Regions from separate parts of the Niabella terrae genome, predicted to be linked through region 2. Evidence: riboswitches for the same ligand, from Rfam matches in the RefSeq annotation. Region 2 holds a riboswitch; the other holds the start of a gene.
What was found. A riboswitch is a leader RNA that binds a small molecule or an ion and turns the genes downstream of it on or off. The one in region 2 is predicted to bind S-adenosylmethionine.
Positions count from the first base shown of each region.

Region 1: another riboswitch for S-adenosylmethionine. It lies ahead of ACYVI9_RS07510 (O-acetylhomoserine aminocarboxypropyltransferase/cysteine synthase family protein); the one in region 2 lies ahead of ACYVI9_RS18825 (trans-sulfuration enzyme family protein).

Region 1 covers NZ_BAAGRD010000005.1:367,776-376,020, reverse strand. Annotated here, with positions in the region: gene ACYVI9_RS07535 (sodium:solute symporter) at 1-40, opposite strand, end outside; gene ACYVI9_RS07530 (LOG family protein) at 132-677, shown strand; gene ACYVI9_RS07525 (phosphoglycerol geranylgeranyltransferase) at 842-1,600, shown strand; gene ACYVI9_RS07520 (homoserine dehydrogenase) at 1,680-2,936, opposite strand; gene ACYVI9_RS07515 (homoserine O-acetyltransferase family protein) at 2,966-3,988, opposite strand; gene ACYVI9_RS07510 (O-acetylhomoserine aminocarboxypropyltransferase/cysteine synthase family protein) at 4,032-5,342, opposite strand; SAM riboswitch class I at 5,605-5,723, opposite strand; gene ACYVI9_RS07505 (SGNH/GDSL hydrolase family protein) at 5,826-6,491, opposite strand; gene ACYVI9_RS07500 (exonuclease domain-containing protein) at 6,584-7,948, opposite strand; gene ACYVI9_RS07495 (class I SAM-dependent methyltransferase) at 8,052-8,245, shown strand, end outside.
Region 2 covers NZ_BAAGRD010000042.1:236,283-244,527, reverse strand. Annotated here, with positions in the region: gene ACYVI9_RS18845 (SusC/RagA family TonB-linked outer membrane protein) at 1-2,803, opposite strand, end outside; tRNA gene ACYVI9_RS18840 (tRNA-Cys) at 3,457-3,527, opposite strand; gene ACYVI9_RS18835 (SDR family NAD(P)-dependent oxidoreductase) at 3,546-4,367, opposite strand; gene ACYVI9_RS18830 (phytanoyl-CoA dioxygenase family protein) at 4,419-5,288, opposite strand; partial or broken gene ACYVI9_RS18825 (trans-sulfuration enzyme family protein) at 5,860-7,052, opposite strand; SAM riboswitch class I at 7,194-7,306, opposite strand; gene ACYVI9_RS18820 (sterol desaturase family protein) at 8,180-8,245, shown strand, end outside.

The DNA of each region.
Region 1 (8,245 bases), on a different contig from region 2:
AATAAAGGATTACTACAGAAAACAAAAAACCTGCAGACATATTAAACAATAATTAATTAAGCAAGATTCGATAAAATAATTTTTGAAGATAGGGAAAAAACTCACTCTTTTGCAAATAAAATATACATACGATGTTGATAAAAGCGCTGGCTGTCTTTTGCGGCTCGCAAGACGGCCGACAGGTAGTATTCTCTACAGCGGCCCGGGAATTGGGTCAATGGATGGCCCGCCATCGGGTCCGACTGGTTTACGGGGGCGGAAATGTCGGCTTGATGGGAACGATCGCCAATGCAGTCCTGGAAGGTGGTGGTGTGGTCACCGGGGTCATTCCCCAGCTACTGGACCAGCGGGAACGTTCGCATAAATTGCTTACGGAATTACTGATCGTTGAGGATATGCATACCCGCAAGAAGCTGATGTACGAACGTTGTGACGCGGCAGTAATACTGCCGGGAGGGTTCGGTACGCTGGATGAATTTTTCGAAATGGTCACCTGGAACAACCTTTCCATCCATAACAAGGAAATCTTCCTGCTAAATATCCATCATTATTACGATCACCTGCTGACACATATGCAAACGATGTATGAAAATGGTTTTCTTTATGAAAACCCGCTGGAACGTATCCGGGTATTTGAGGGCGTCACGGCACTCCTGAATTATCTCGAAAACCCATAGATTCGATGATTGCCGGCCTGTTTGCAGCGGCTTTTACTGACCCAGGACAAACAAAACTATTTAATCCTGTAAGGATCACGGTTTTAGGGCTTCACCAAATTCAGCCCGAAATTGGCTATTTTTCCAAAAAGTTTTTGCATTTTTGCAGGAAACCTGCCTTCCTGATGAAGATGAATATTTATAATTCCTTGATTGAAAAAAAAAGGGACGCGCGAAAGTCTTTCGCCGTATTGGTTGATCCCGATGAGATCAGCCCTTCTTCATTGGATCAGTTGGTGCAATTGGGTGTGGATGCCGGTGTCGATTATTTTTTTGTCGGCGGTAGCCTGGTGATTTCCAGCCATTTGGACGAGGTCGTTCAGCAGATCAAAGCTTCCTGTAGCATACCCGTCGTGCTGTTTCCCGGCAGTGCTTCCCAAATAAGTAAATATGCGGATGCCTTATTGTATTTGTCGCTGATTTCGGGGCGTAACCCCGAACTGCTGATAGGCCAGCATGTCGTTTCTGCGCCATTCGTAAAAAAAAGCGGCCTGGAAATTATCCCAACCGGCTATATCGTCGTGGACGGTGGCGCCCCAACTACGGTTTCCTATATCAGTAACGCCTCTCCGATACCCTCCAATAAAAATGATATTGCCATGTGTACGGCGATGGCAGGGGAAATGCTGGGAATGAAACTGATATATATGGATGCTGGTAGCGGTGCTAAAATGCCTATCGGGGAGTCGATGATCCATGCCGTGGCCCAGCATGTGGATGTACCAGTCATTGTCGGAGGCGGTATTACAGATCCCGAAAAAGCCTATCTTAACTGTAAAAATGGGGCGGACGTAATTGTTGTCGGCAATGCCATTGAAAAAGATGCGGCACTGATTGCCGAAATGAGTCAGGCCATACATGCTTCGTCTAAAATCAATACCTGATCACCGGACTTTCCAGCTATTAACGAAAAAGGTACCGCCAAAAGGGCCGTACCTGGCTTTATCATCGTCCTGCAGTGGATCAGAGCAGTCCTGCTAATTCCAGACTCTTTTTCTTTACCTGTCGTTCTTCTATACTTTCAAGAATTGGGTCCGGCTCCAGTATAAGGGAGTTCCCGTTTTCTTTCCACCACTGCCCCTCTTTGAGCTTCTTCAGGGCAATAATGCCGGACAGGTATTTTCGGTCTTCCTGGGCATGCCACTGTTCAATCCATTCGAAATCTTCCGTTGGTATATTCTTGATATCGTTGAAACTCACATAAACCCTCAAATAAATATCGTCGTTCAGCACATGGGGATCATGATGGTAGAGTTTTTTATACTCATACTTATATCCATAACGCAATGCGGAAAGATCACTTAAGACAGCGGAAGCCGTAGGAAAACTACCCGCCCCCTTACCATAGAAAAACTGCTGGTCAGCAAAACCGCTTTCAATCACTACGCCGTTGTATTCATTTTTTACAAATGCCAGCGGGTTATCCGCCTTAACAAACTGCGGTAAAACAAAAGCGCCTACACCACCACTGACCAGTTTTTTTGCCTGGGCAACCAGCCGTATCTGCTGACCGCGCGATTTGGCCACGGCAGCGTCAGATTTATGTATATTCTGAATGCCCGTAAACAGAATCTGGTCCGGGGTCGTTAAAATGCCGTAAGCATGGCAGAGAAACAGGGTCCACTTATTCAATGCGTCAAAACCTTCTACGTCCAGACTGGGGTTGCTCTCCGCAAATCCCAATTGCTGGGCCAGCAATAATGCTTCCTTAAATCCCAGGTCTTCGTCGAACATCTTGGTGAGTATAAAATTGGTACTTCCATTAACAATGGCACGGATGCTATGGAGTAAATCATTATCATAGTACTCTTCCAGATTCCGGATTGCCGGGATTGAGGCACAGGCAGAAGACTCATATAAAAAGGAGCGACCGGTTTTCTGCTGAAGTTTCAGTAATGCCTCAAGATGTTCTGCGATCATCTTCTTACTGGAGCTGACCACTTCCTTCTTGTTTGTCAGTGCGGTTGTCACAATCTCGAAAGCGGCATCGGCATCATCAATCACTTCGACAATCACATTGATTTCCTCGTCCTCAAGCAATTCATTCTTATCGGTGGTAAATAAATCTGCCGGTGCACTCCTTTTCTTTCCCGGATGCTTGATACACACTTTCTTTATTTTTGCGGATAATGAAGGTGTTTGTTCCAGGACACGGTATAGCCCTTCCCCCACCACACCAAATCCAAACATACCGATCACTAATTGTCTGTGCTTGCTCATCTGCTTCTACTTTTTAATTTTTAATCAACTCAGGCCTGCTCGCTCATGAAAGCCGCTATCGTTTCCGTGAGTTGCTGGTATTCCAGCAGGAACCCATCATGTCCGTAGTCTGAAAGAATCAGCTTCACCCTGGCCTCGGGTATATGACTGGCCATGAATTCCTGTTCCTGAGGCGGAAATAAAAGATCACCTTCGAGGCTCAGGGCCAGGGTCCGGGCCTTGATGCGCCCCAGGGCCTTGATGACACCCCCCCTTCCCCTGCCGAGATTATGGGAGTCCATACTCTTGGTCAGCGCATAGTAACTATAGGCATTAAACCGGGCAGAAAGCTTGGTCCCCTGGTACCGCTGATAGCTCTCACTGCGAAAACCCTCAATCAGTTCATCAGAAGTTTCCGATTGGGTCTTGTTGTAAGCCGTACCGGTTCTGTAGGAAAGCAGTGCAATACTCCTTGCCACTTCCAGGCCCTTCTTTCCTGCCGCTGGCGAAGGCTGCAACCAGGTATGGTCCGCTTCAATAGCCATGCGTTGCGAGGCATTGAAAGCCTTGCCCCATGGAGAAAGTTCGGCATTGGTGGCTATTGGGAAAATGTACTCAAACAAATCCGGATCCATAACAGCCCATTCCAGCAATTGCTGTCCGCCTGTACTGCCGCCGATACCGACTTTGATCCTGCGTATCCCCAGCGCCTGCTGGAGCAATCGGTAAGCCTCCACCATATCCCTGATGGTAAAAAATGGGAAATGCTGAAAATAAGGCTGACCGCTTTCCGGATCCGTATCCAAGGGGCTGCTGCTGCCATAACAGCTCCCCGGCATATTCACACAAATGATAAAGTCCTTCTGCGGATCAAACAGCCGGCCGGCTCCTATCATCTCCGGCCACCACTCATGCGGCCGGCTGTTTGCAGTTAATGCATGAAAAACCCAAATAACATTGTCTCCGGCTGTATTGATCTGACCGTAGGTCGTATACTCCAGATGGAGCTGGTTGTAAACAATGCCGCGCTCCAGCCTGAAAGCCTGCTCGTAATTAAAATGCCCTTGCTTCATATAAAATCTGCCACAAATTCAGGCGGGTCGTACCTCAAATGATTTATTTGGCTGCTGCCTGAAATGCCTGTTCAAAATCTGCTTTAATATCGTCAATATATTCTATACCCAGACTGATGCGAATTAAATTATCCAGTACTCCTGCGTTTTTCCGCTCCGCTTCTGACAATTGCTCATGGGTTGTAGAGGCAGGGTGAATGGCCAGTGTCTTGGTGTCACCCACATTGGCCAGATGACTGGTCAATTTCAGGGCATTGATAAAATCCCTTCCGTTTTCCAAACCTCCCTTGATACCGAACTGCAGTACACCACCCGCGCCCTTTGGCAGGTATTTTTGTGCCAGCTGATGATAGGGGCTGCTTTCCAATCCCGGATACCAGACAAAATCCACCTGATCATGCTGTTCCAGCCATTGGGCCAGGGCCAGTGCATTGTCTACCGTACGTTGTACCCTTAAGGACAGGGTTTCCAGTCCCTGCAGGAAAAGGAAAGCATTAAAGGGGCTCTGCGCAGGTCCGAAATCCCGGAGTCCTTCCACCCGGGCCCGGATGGCAAATGCAATATTCGGCAGTCCCAGGGGATTGCCTTCACCGAATACTTCCCAGAAATTCAGGCCATGATATCCTTCAGAAGGTTCTGAGAACTGCGGAAATTTGCCATTCCCCCAATTATAATTACCTCCGTCAATAATAACACCTCCGATGCTGGTTCCGTGACCACCAATCCATTTGGTAGCTGCATGCACAACGATATTGGCACCATGCTTCAGTGGCTGAAACAGATAGCCCCCAGCACCAAAAGTATTGTCCACAATCAATGGCAGATCCAGCTCTTTGGCCAGGGCGCCGAATTTTTCAAAATCCGGTACATTCAACCGGGGATTACCCAGCGTTTCCATATAAATCGCCTTTGTCTTGTCGTCTACCAGTTTGCGGAAGTTTTCCGGCTGATCGTCTTCGGCAAAACGGACATCGATGCCCAGTCTTTTAAATGAAACCTTGAACTGATTGAAAGTACCACCATACAAATAGGGAGAGGTCACAAAATTATCACCAGCTTCCAGCAGGTTGGTAATGGTCAGGAATTGGGCTGCCTGACCCGAAGCAGTGGCGAGTGCTGCAACGCCGCCTTCCAGTGCGGCCATGCGCTGCTCGAACACATCAGTAGTTGGATTCATGATGCGGGTATAGATATTACCAAACTCTTTCAAACCGAACAAATTTGCCGCATGGGCAGCGTCCTTGAATTGAAATGAAGTTGTCTGATAAATCGGAACGGCGCGGCTGCCGGTGGTGGGATCGGGTTGCTGGCCTGCATGTACCTGTAAAGTATCGAAATGTAAATTATTGCTCATGATTGTATGTATTAAAAATGTAAAAAGATAATTGTCAAATTAACCGGTTAACAACAGCAAATAAAAACTGCTTGCTGATAACATCGAATTTCCCCTCGGGGTAATTTCCCCAGTACAATTGATCTTTTCTTCATGGCTTATGTATTTTCTAATATTAATGAATCCGCACTGATAAAGTTCATATACGCGATACAAAAAAGGCCTGCCAGTTAAACTGGCAGGCCCGTATATTATTCAATAATTTATCAGCGCTAAGATTACCAGCTTATCTATCCATTGCGCTATCAGCGAAAATGGTTGGAATTGGCACCTTGCTCCTTTAGAAGTGGGCAGGTTGCCAAGGCTTCACAGGGCCACACCCTCTGCCTTTCTTGATAAGTATATTAAAGAACTGGTTTCGTCTAAAGACGATGCAAATATATAGCAGCAGATCGAAATAAAAAAGTTTCTGTTTCTACTTCGCAGCCCTGACCCGCTCCCCGGCTATTTTAGCTGTCGGATTACCTGCCACATCTGCTGGGCAACCAACAGATTTCCGGCGTTGTTCAGATGGACTTTGTCCACCGTCAGCACACCTTTTTCCTTGTTTTCGGGGTTATGGGTTCTCAGGTAACCGGTAAAAGCCTCCCGCAAATCCACCAGAGGCAGATCGTTCTTGGCTGCATAATCCCGGATCCATTTAGAATAGAGGTTCAGATCTCCATCCTGGAGATTCGTGATATCGTTGCGTTCACCAATTACGGAAGGTGTACACATAACAGGCTGAATACCCTGTTCCTTCATTTGGCGAATCATCTTGTCATAAAAAGCTCCAAACTTATCCAGATCCGTCCCTGTGCCCCTGGTTGTTTTATGCCAGACATCGTTGATACCAATATAAACGACTACAATATCCGGTTGCTGATCCAGTACGTCCTCCTGAAATCGAAAAAACAGATCATATATCCTGTTTCCAGAAACACCTTTTCCTACAAACTCAAAATCCCCAGCTGAAGGATCCAGTTGGCTAAGACTGTCAATTTTGGGAATATAACCGCCTTTTCCCGCACCCTGGCGTGTAATGGAATCGCCGAAAAATATCACTTTCTTTTTCTTAACCGGTTGGAAGGCAAACAAACCGAATAGCAGCACGGCGACAAAATACTTCATATGAATGACAAGTTTAAATAGGAATTTACTACAATAGCCGCCGCAGTTTCATCTAATAGAAGTATGAATGACAGCGATTTAAAGGAGCAAATTTATGGGTTCTGATCCAGTTTGAGCACTTTGGCCGGATAACGTTTGGCGTAGGAAAACAACATGTGGGTAATTGTGCTGTTCTCCTTATAAGGACGGACCAGCTCTTTAAAATCAGTGGCCAGACCGACTTGCAGATCGGTCGGTATAAATCCCATCCCGTAAAACTTACCCTGCCAGACCAAAATACAGGACTGTTGATCCGCATCAGGCCCTTTGTCGATGATGGCAAAAGAGGGCATCCGCTTCAGTTCTTCGATGGCGTCCAATACCCGGCTGTTATAGTCCTGCGGCCGCTCCTCATTCCTGCAAGCCCCCTTACAAAGTAAATCGTGCAATCGGGGATCATATACCGCTTCGGGAATAAAACACATTTTAGGACAAAGATCAAATTCCTTTATAAGCTGTCGCAAGGCCGCATGTGCATTGGCGATTTGATGAAAACTACTGATTACTTCATAGCGGCTGTTGATTTTATCAACCGCCAGACGGAGATAGTCATGTTGATCCGGATAACAAATAATGCCGTAGCGGTCTTCTCTTTTTTTCTGGGCGGCATTAAACTTTGGCCAGAGGCGTTTGATCTCAGTGGATTCCTTAACGGCAGCCATCAGCTCTGTTCCACACTCTTCAAAACTTATATGGTGCACATGACGCATAAAATGCTGCTTTTGCCGACTGGTAGCGTTATTGCTAAAATGGCTGTTTACCCGATAACGTATGTTTTTAGCTTTTCCCACATATACGACCTTTCCTTTTTCATCATGAAAATAGTAAACGCCAGGTGCATAAGGTAACTGTTCAAAATCAGACTGGGGTACATTGGGCGGCAGCACCCGCTCTTTGGACCGGCGACTCAGGCTTTTCTGAACATGGCCTTCGGTATCATTGTCCAGCAATAATTTAAATAGCGCAGTCGTCGCCCGAGCGTCACCACCGGCCCGGTGTTGATTTTCATGCCGGATCCCTAAAGCGGTACATAGCTTACCCAGACTGTAGGACTGGTAACCGGGAAGGATTTTCCGGCTCATTCGGACGGTACAGAGTTTGGGAACATCCAGGTCATAGCCCTGTGCCTGCAACTGGCTTTTTACAAAAGAATAATCAAAATTGACGCTGTGCGCTACAAAAATCCGGTCTTTCAGTATTTCATAGATGGGCGCAGCCACCTCCTCAAATAAAGGTGCATCAGCCACCATTTCGTTGGTAATTCCGGTCAGCGCCTGTATAAAAGATGGAATCTGATGAACGGGATTGATCAGGGTTTCAAATTGATCGACAACCCTGTCACCATCAAATACAACGATCCCTATTTCGGTAATTCCGCTGGCGGCTGCATAAGAACCCGTGGTTTCAATATCTACAATTGCATACTCGATGGTAGTCGGTATTTATCGCTCCGGGACAAATCCATCCGGTTTATCGTCTTCAGAGCATTTGAAATGCTAATTTCGCGAAAAATACCGGTCCATGAAAGAATCCCATAAATTTGAAATGTTCCGTAATCGTTTGACCAAGGTTTACAGGCATTTACAGAAAGTGGCCAAAAAGCAACATATCAGTTGTTACCGGATTTATAACCATGACTTATCCGAATTCCCTTTTATCATCGAAATTTATGCCGATAAATTATATGTCGCTGAATATAAAAAAAAGCACCAGCT
Region 2 (8,245 bases):
AATAATCAATGGCGCGCTGGGTACCCCTTCCTGTCTGAGACTCTCCACCTGTATTATACAGGTATTTCAGTCTTCCATAAAGAAATACGGAAAGTTCAAGTCCTTTATAGGAAAATGTATTGGTCATACCTACAATCCAGCGCGGCCGGGTATAACCGAGAATCATCCTGTCGTTATTGGCATCAATAGCCGTATCGCCATTCAAATCATAAGGATGGACATTTCCGGCAGAAAAGCTGTTGCCATTTGCATTATACTGTTCATAGACTGCGGCGTCTGAGGCCTGCCAGAGTCCCAGGCTTTTATAGCCGTAAATCACACTGATCGGTTCCCCGATAAACCAGCCGTTATTGATATCATCGCTTCCCGCCGCCAGTTTCACGATGCGATCCTTCTGCCAGGAAACACTGGCCGTGGTCGTCCAGTTAAAATCGGGTGTACTGATATTATGGGTGGTCAGACTCAGATCCAGCCCCTTATTGGCAGTTTCACCCACATTGGCAAATGTGGTCGTATAGCCGGTTACGGTCGGAATCGACATTTCCATCAACAAATCCGTAGTGCGGCTTTTGTATACGTCCAGGCTACCTTCGACACGGCCCTTCCACAGGGAAAAATCCAAACCGATATTATACTGGGTGGTTTTCTCCCAGCCCAGCTCCTGGTTGGCCATAATAGTAGAAGGTATGGTACCTGCTCCCAGGGTACTGCTGTAAGGGTAGAACACCGAAGTAATCGCCCCCTGGGTCGCATATATATCAATCGCAGAATTACCGGTTACACCCAGACCCAGTCTCAGTTTCAAATCATTGATCCAGGTGGCATTCCGCATGAAATTCTCGCTGTTGATTTTCCAGGCAATTGCGGCCGAAGGGAACCAGGCATATTTGTGACCTGCTGCCAGTTGGGAAGCCCCGTCCCTACGTATGGATGCGGTCAGCAAATAGCGGTCATCAAATCCATAGTTCACACGGGCCATATAAGACTGGAGCTGGCTTTTTTCCCAATCTGAAGAATAGGAACTTAAATTTTCTGCCGGTATAAAATTCTTGGACAGTGCATTCCATTTCTGACTGGCAAAAGCCACGCCGTTCGCTGCAATGGCACTGCTTTCCCGGGAATACTGCGTCTGGCTGCTCAACAAAGTAAGACCGAGGTCATGTTTATCTATCGTTTTGTTATAGTAGACCAGATGGTCCAGGGTATAGGATACGGTCTGGTTCTTCGTCAGGGAGGCGTAATTGGTCCCCCCGCTCCTTACAGACTTCTCATCAATATAGTTGCCTCCGCGGTAACTGGCGATATCCGGACCAAAATTCAGTCGGTATTTAAGGCCGTCCAAAACACCCAGAATATTTCCAAAATCAACCTGACCGTAAATACTTCCAAATGCCCGCAGTGTCGTACGTTGGTCCTGATTGAATAACCACTCATCTGCTACATTCTTAATGCCGATATCCCCGCCGGGTGTTTCAATACGGTTTCCGTCTGCATCATAGGGCATCGCATATGGAAACTGTGTTCTGGCTTGTTCATAAATCGAGCCCTGACCTGAGAGCGGGTTGCCGCCTGCAGTGGACTGTCCATATTCCTGTACACTATAGGAAACCTGTAAATTACTACCCAGTGTAAACCATTTGGTCGCATCGACGCTTACATTGGCATTGGCAGAATAACGAATATACTCTTGGCCTTTCTGGGTACCCTTATTGTTCAGATAGCCGAATGATCCATAGGCTTTTACTTTATCCGATCCGCCTGTGACGCTCAGGTTCAGGTTCTGCGTCAGACCGGGTTGGGTCACCATACCGTACCAATCGGTAGTGGCTACTTTGGAGCCATCCCAGCTGCCCGAAGCCCAGCCTTTTTCTATATTGGACCAGGCGGTAGGATCCCCGGTTGCCAGAAAGATGGCTTTATCGTTTTCAATGGTTGGTTGGTCGCCCCGTGGATATAGTTCGGGATTTCTGTAATAATAGGCCCAGCGCCGGAAGTCGATATACTCGCCTGCATTGAACATGGTCCTTTGATCCTTCAGCTTCTCAAAAGTAGTCGCCATATTCAGGTTCAGGCTGACCCTTCCAGCCTTGCCGGATTTCGTAGTGACAATGACCACACCATTGGCACCTCTGGAACCATAGATAGCCGTAGCAGATGCATCCTTGAGTACATCGATCGCTTCGATATCATTGGGATTTATATATTCGATACCGCCGGTCATCAATGGAATTCCGTCTACCACATATAGCGGGGAATTAGATGCGGTCAGTGAGCGCACGCCACGAATGTTAATACTCGCTACGGTACCCGGCCGCTGGGTACTCGAGATATCCACCCCGGCTACTTTACCCTGCATGGCTTCCAGTGCATTCTGAACGGGCCGGGCCTGAATTTCCTTCACCCCGATGCCCGTTACCGCTCCGGTCAGGTCCTTTTTCTTCACGGTACCATAACCAATCACTACCACCTGATCCAGTTCACCGTCCTCCCGGATCAGAACGACATTTACACGGGCGGTGGATGCGGTTACTTCCTGTGTCGTATATCCAACATTTGACACCACCAGTACTGCGCCCAGGGCTGCCTTGATCTGAAAGCCCCCGTCCGGGCCGGTCGCTACCGTTTCCGTGCCATCTTTCAATTGTACAGACGCACCGGATAAAGCTGTCCCTTCTTCATCGGACACTTTACCTTCAATGGTAACGGTTTTGCCATCCTGAGCATACAATTGCCCCGGAATCTGAAAACAGAGTGCTGTCATCAATAGCAGCAGCACTTTTAATAAGCGGTTTTTCTTGCTCATAAAAACATGTCTGATTTATTTGTTAAAAAATGTTCCCCTTACGAAGGAGCCAATGTGTGAAACGGCCTTGTAGCTTAGAAGTAGATTCAGGATCTCAGAATATAGCAGGCAAATGAAGACAAGCAAATTATATGTAGGGCGCTCAATCAAGTGATGTAGCCCCTTATTGTTTACTGTTTAGAAAGTACTGATGGTTTCTGCCCTATTTAATTCCTTAATGAAGTATCTTACAAGCCCCGCACGCAATCATTGTTTTTCCCGACAGGACAAATGTAACCATGCCAACAGCGTATGACCATCCTGCGCCATCCTGAAATAAACGCAAAAAATACGCAAACGATTGCGTGAATCATTCAGGATTCCATCCAGTCTCGCTGTTCAGGTTTTACTGTCAGCAACCTGATCCATTTACAAAGCAGTATTTTGGCCGGTGGATAAAATGAAAAATAGTATTATAATAGTATGATTTACAATTATTAATACCACCCTGCCATGCGCCTTGGGCGACATCGGATTTTCATATGCCTTTGCAGACAAGTCTATACGACATAAGGAAGCATACAGGTAATATGCTTCCTTCAGGTGCCAGGTTTAAAAAATGGGGCGTATCCCTATTCATGCAGCAGCTGCTGGTTTCGGATGTCCGTTGGTAGACGCCACGGAAGGATTCGAACCTTCGTAGTAGGTTTTGCAGACCATAGCCTAACCCCTCGGCCACGTGGCTGTATCAGAAGCAAACTTATCAGGGTGAGAATGCGCCCATTTGGCGGATAACTGCTTTGTACCGACGAGGCGCATACAGAAAGGCAGCTATTCTGATGGCCCAGGGTGTAGGCATAATATTCGACAAGAGGCTTAATCCCTTATTATGCCAGCCTGGTATGATGGTAGTTTTATTTTTTCTGAGACCTGCGACAGCCGCCCGGGCGATAACATGAGGCGACATCGTAAATCTTTCGATCCATTTCCAGGAATGCTCACTGCGGTCCAACCCGACATCCAGCGCTGTATTCGTGGCGCCGGGGATAAGACAGCTCACGTGTATGGATCGGTCCCGCAGTTCATATTGCAAACTTCTGCTAAATGAATGTATGAACGAATTAGAAGCAGCATATACTGCCAGATAAGGCACAGGGAAAAAACTGGTTAACCCGGCCACATTTAATAGAAAAGACCTGGAGGATCTTTCCAGCACGGGAATGAATGCATGTGCTATCTCGACCTGGGCTTTAATATTTACATCTATAATTTGAAGCTGCCGGTCAATATCCAGGTCATCAAAGGAACAATTTAGACCATAACCCGCATTATTAATAACCGTATCGATATAACTGTGATACCATTTGGTGAGTTGAAATACCCTGCCTACCGCTTCAGGCTCGGCAAGATCCTGTACGATCCGGACCACATCCACAAAGAATTTTTTCTGTATATAATCACCCAGTTCCCTGAGGTTTCTTTCATCCTTGTCAACGAGTATCAATCCCTTCCTTTCTTTGGCAAATTCAATAGCAATGGCGGCTCCGATGCCCTTCGCTCCGCCGGTTATCAACACATAAGACATTTAAACAGGGTTTAAAAGGATTAAAAAATTCGGTCAGCTACATCCTGTTATCTACAAACTCGGGTGATAGCCCTGAAGAGGTGCGGGTGCTTCAATACGCCTGCGCGTAGCCGGTATCCAGCCAAGCAGTTTCTGCAAAAGATCATTGACGGATCTTGTTCGCACTGCCAGTTCTTCCGGTAAGGCCAACTGAAAATACAGCACTTGATGTCCCGGTTGCGCGGAGGCCGCTTTTGATGCAACCAGTTTGTGCCATAGTCTGGGATCATGTATGGTAAGATCTCCCGCCTGAGGTTTTAATTGCCGTATACCTCTTGGCGATCGACCATTCGAAAATTTTTTACGCAGCCACAGGCGAAACGGATGCTGCAGGTGGGAGCCGGTAAATACCTGTAGCTGATCTTCCTCTTTAGCCTCTTCCAGATGCAGTCCCAGGGTCAGGAGTGTCCGGTATCCCGTCTCCGTCTGGTAAGCGCCGGGGTGCTGCCGGTACCCTGTCTGCCGGCTGGAATCTTCGGCCGAATTATTCCAATGCAGGTAAATGCGTAATTGATCCTTTAGTAAATCATTATCCTCCGGCTGCCCAGGCCCCAGCAATCCTGCCAGCAACTGCACCCGCTCCGTAGAAAGAAATCGCTGAAGAATATCTGTGGTTGCCTGGGCTTCAGATGGTTCAGATACCGTCCCCGGTGATCCGATCTGGTTGTCAAATCCCAGGGGAATACCCTTAGCGCGCGTGATTCCAGCTCCGGTTAAATAGTCGCGCACCAATTGGGTTTCATACAAGAGCTGTTGCACCGTATGGGAACCTACGAACTGCTTGAAATGCAGCAGGCCATAGATATCGAAATAATATTTGTGTAAGGCGGTAATCTCATGATTGAAATTAAACTGTTGAATCGCGTTGTTCATTATTGCCATAACTTTCGGTTTAAACTTGAATAATCGTATACAGCCATGTATACATTGGGGCGGTTTTCATTCAGGAAAAACTGATGCTGTTCCGTTTCTGCTTTTGCACCTTAAAACTGATTCCCAGGTTTGTATTTGAAAAAGATTTACTGAGCTCACTGGTAATCTCAGCCAGCGAAAGGTTTGATTTCCGGTAATATTGTATCCGACTCGGGGACAAGGGAATCAGGCTCCCCTTTCCGTTATTTGAGAAGAACGAAGTCGCCGGCCTGTAAAAGCGCGATTGAAGTTCGTGGTGGAGTCGGTGAAAATCACTTCCTGCTGTAGCATTCAGTAAAACCTCTACGATAAATAGCGGCATAATTGTAAGATTAATGTAAGGTTCCGGTGTCCGGAAGGATAAATAAAATAGATGAAGTAAAAGGGAAAGTACAATGATGTTAGCAGCAACAACAACAATCAACCAGTCCGTAATCCACAAACAGTGTTTGAAGAAAAAGGTGATATGGAGATGTTTTCATCATTGTAATATCAAAAATAAATTAAGTCCATTAGTCTACCAAATAAATAGACTATAATTTTAAAATAAATTTTCTGCTGCTACCAGTTGCTGTTGCTCCTTACCGCCTTGGGTAATATCCAGGGCCTGTTCCAGGTCCGCTATCAGGTCAGCTGCATCTTCCAGCCCCGCTGAAAGCCTGATCAGGCTATCCGAAATTCCTGCCTGCCGTCGCAGTTCAGACGGAATCGATTTGTGGGTCATTGAAGCAGGATGGCTGATCAGACTTTTAGGACCACCCAGACTTTCGGCAAGTTTGAAATAATGGGTTCGGGTTACCAGTTCCGTAGCGGCGGCTTCAGTGTCTTCCCAAAGCGAAAATGTAACGATACCACCAAATCCGCTGGCTTGTCTGCAGGCCACATCGTGGTTCGGATGATCGGTAAGGCCGGGATAAAAGACCCGTTTCACCCGGGGGTGATAGTTAAGAAAGGTCGCGATGGCGGCCGCATTTTTGCCGTGTTGCGCGATCCTGAGATGTAAGGTTTCTATCCCCCGGATGACCAGCCAGCTGTCGAATGGCCCGAGTACAGCGCCACTCGCATTCTGAATAAACCGGATTTGGGAGCCCAGTTCCGGATCTTTCGCAACGACCAGTCCTGCGATCAGATCAGCGTGTCCGCCAAGATATTTTGTTGCAGAATGGACAACGATGTCGGCACCCAGCGCCACGGGCTGCTGCAGGGCCGGACTGGCAAAAGTATTATCGACACAAGCAGACAATTGTGGGTGGACGCCAGCGTAGCGATAGCTTTTATATCGGAAACTTTCAGTGTTGGATTGGTAGGCGATTCCAGCCAGATCAATTTAGTTTTTTGAGAAATGGCACTGGCAAATTCCTGTAAGTTCGAACTGTCTGCATAGCGTACATGAATGCCAAATTTTTGATAGACCTGACTGAACAACCGATAGGCGCCACCGTAGATATCGTCTACAGCCAGAATTTCATCGCCGGACTGCAGGAGTTTCACAACCGCATCAATAGCTGCCAATCCACTGGAGAATGCAGCGGCACTGACACCATTTTCCAATTGCGCGATAATGGATTCGAGGGCGGCCCGGGTGGGGTTATTGCTTCGTGAATAGTCAAATCCTGCATGAACGCCAGGTGCTTCCTGGACAAAAGTCGAAGTCTGATAAATGGGAACGGAAATAGCACCTGTTAAAGGGTCTGCGGGGATACTGTGGATTAATTTCGTGATGTCGCTGCTCATGTCTGTAAATTTTTAAGGATTAAAAAATGCTTCCTTATCAATAAAACACGGCCGGAACAGCTAAAAAAAAGCTCGTCCGAAAAATCAGACGAGCTTGAACGAGTTAATAACTATATATAAGGATACTGTTACAAGTGTGCTGACTTATCTGCCTCCCCTTTCAGGGAGATGGAATTGGCACCTTTTTCATTGTGGTCAATGAGAGGTTGCCAAGACTTCATCGGGCCATTACCCTCCGTCTTTCTTGATAAGCAAGGAAAAGAACTGCTACAAATATAGGCCCGGTTATTTACTCTACCAAATTAATAGAGTTTTAGTTTTAAAACTTTTTAATTATTTTTATTCTGGCTCCTAGGTAAATAACACACTCAATGATAATATTGGCCCCACGCTATGGCTACCCGGTCTGTGCGTCAGTAACCATCCCCTCCCGTACAGAATTGATCACGGCAGGATTTTGTACTATATGCGCCTAAGGAAAATAACTGGGCCAATACATAAACCAAAGTAACAGCAGTTATTTTGTAAAACTTGTTTTGCATTAAATAACAAAATTGAGGCTACCTGCGCGAGGCAGCATGATTAACTGTAAGTATTATTGCCGGTGGAAACAGTACCGACCAGCTGAAAAATGATGTAGTAAAGGCATTTCTACCCATGTAATAACCAACCACCGATTATTGCCATCGGGATTCGAAAATGCCTTTGACTAACATCAATACCGTAGCCGAATGGATGAAACCTGGTATCGGGGCAAAAAATAAATTAGATGACTGTACAACAACGGGAAAGAGAATTACCGCAAACCGGTAACCTAAAGAATTCCACCTGGTGCCTGGAGGCATATAACTGCAGGACACCTGCATTTTCTGTATGTCTCATTTTGATCGTATTAATCGTGTCGCCGGTGGTTGACAACACTAGTCTACTTAATTAGTAGACAAATATATATAACTTTATTTAAATTCCGCAAAATGAAAAAATATTTTTTTCCCGTCCATGATCGCCGCTATTGTGTTAATCTATACAAGCGTTATTGAACTAACTTAAAATTTTAAGAAACTATTTTTATTAAATCCTATAGTTTTGTTTATCCTACCCAATTACTAGACTTTAAACTTCTGAGTATGCATTATAACCTGCTGGCATTTGCCATACCCCTTTTTTTGATTTTCATGGCGGGAGAATATTTC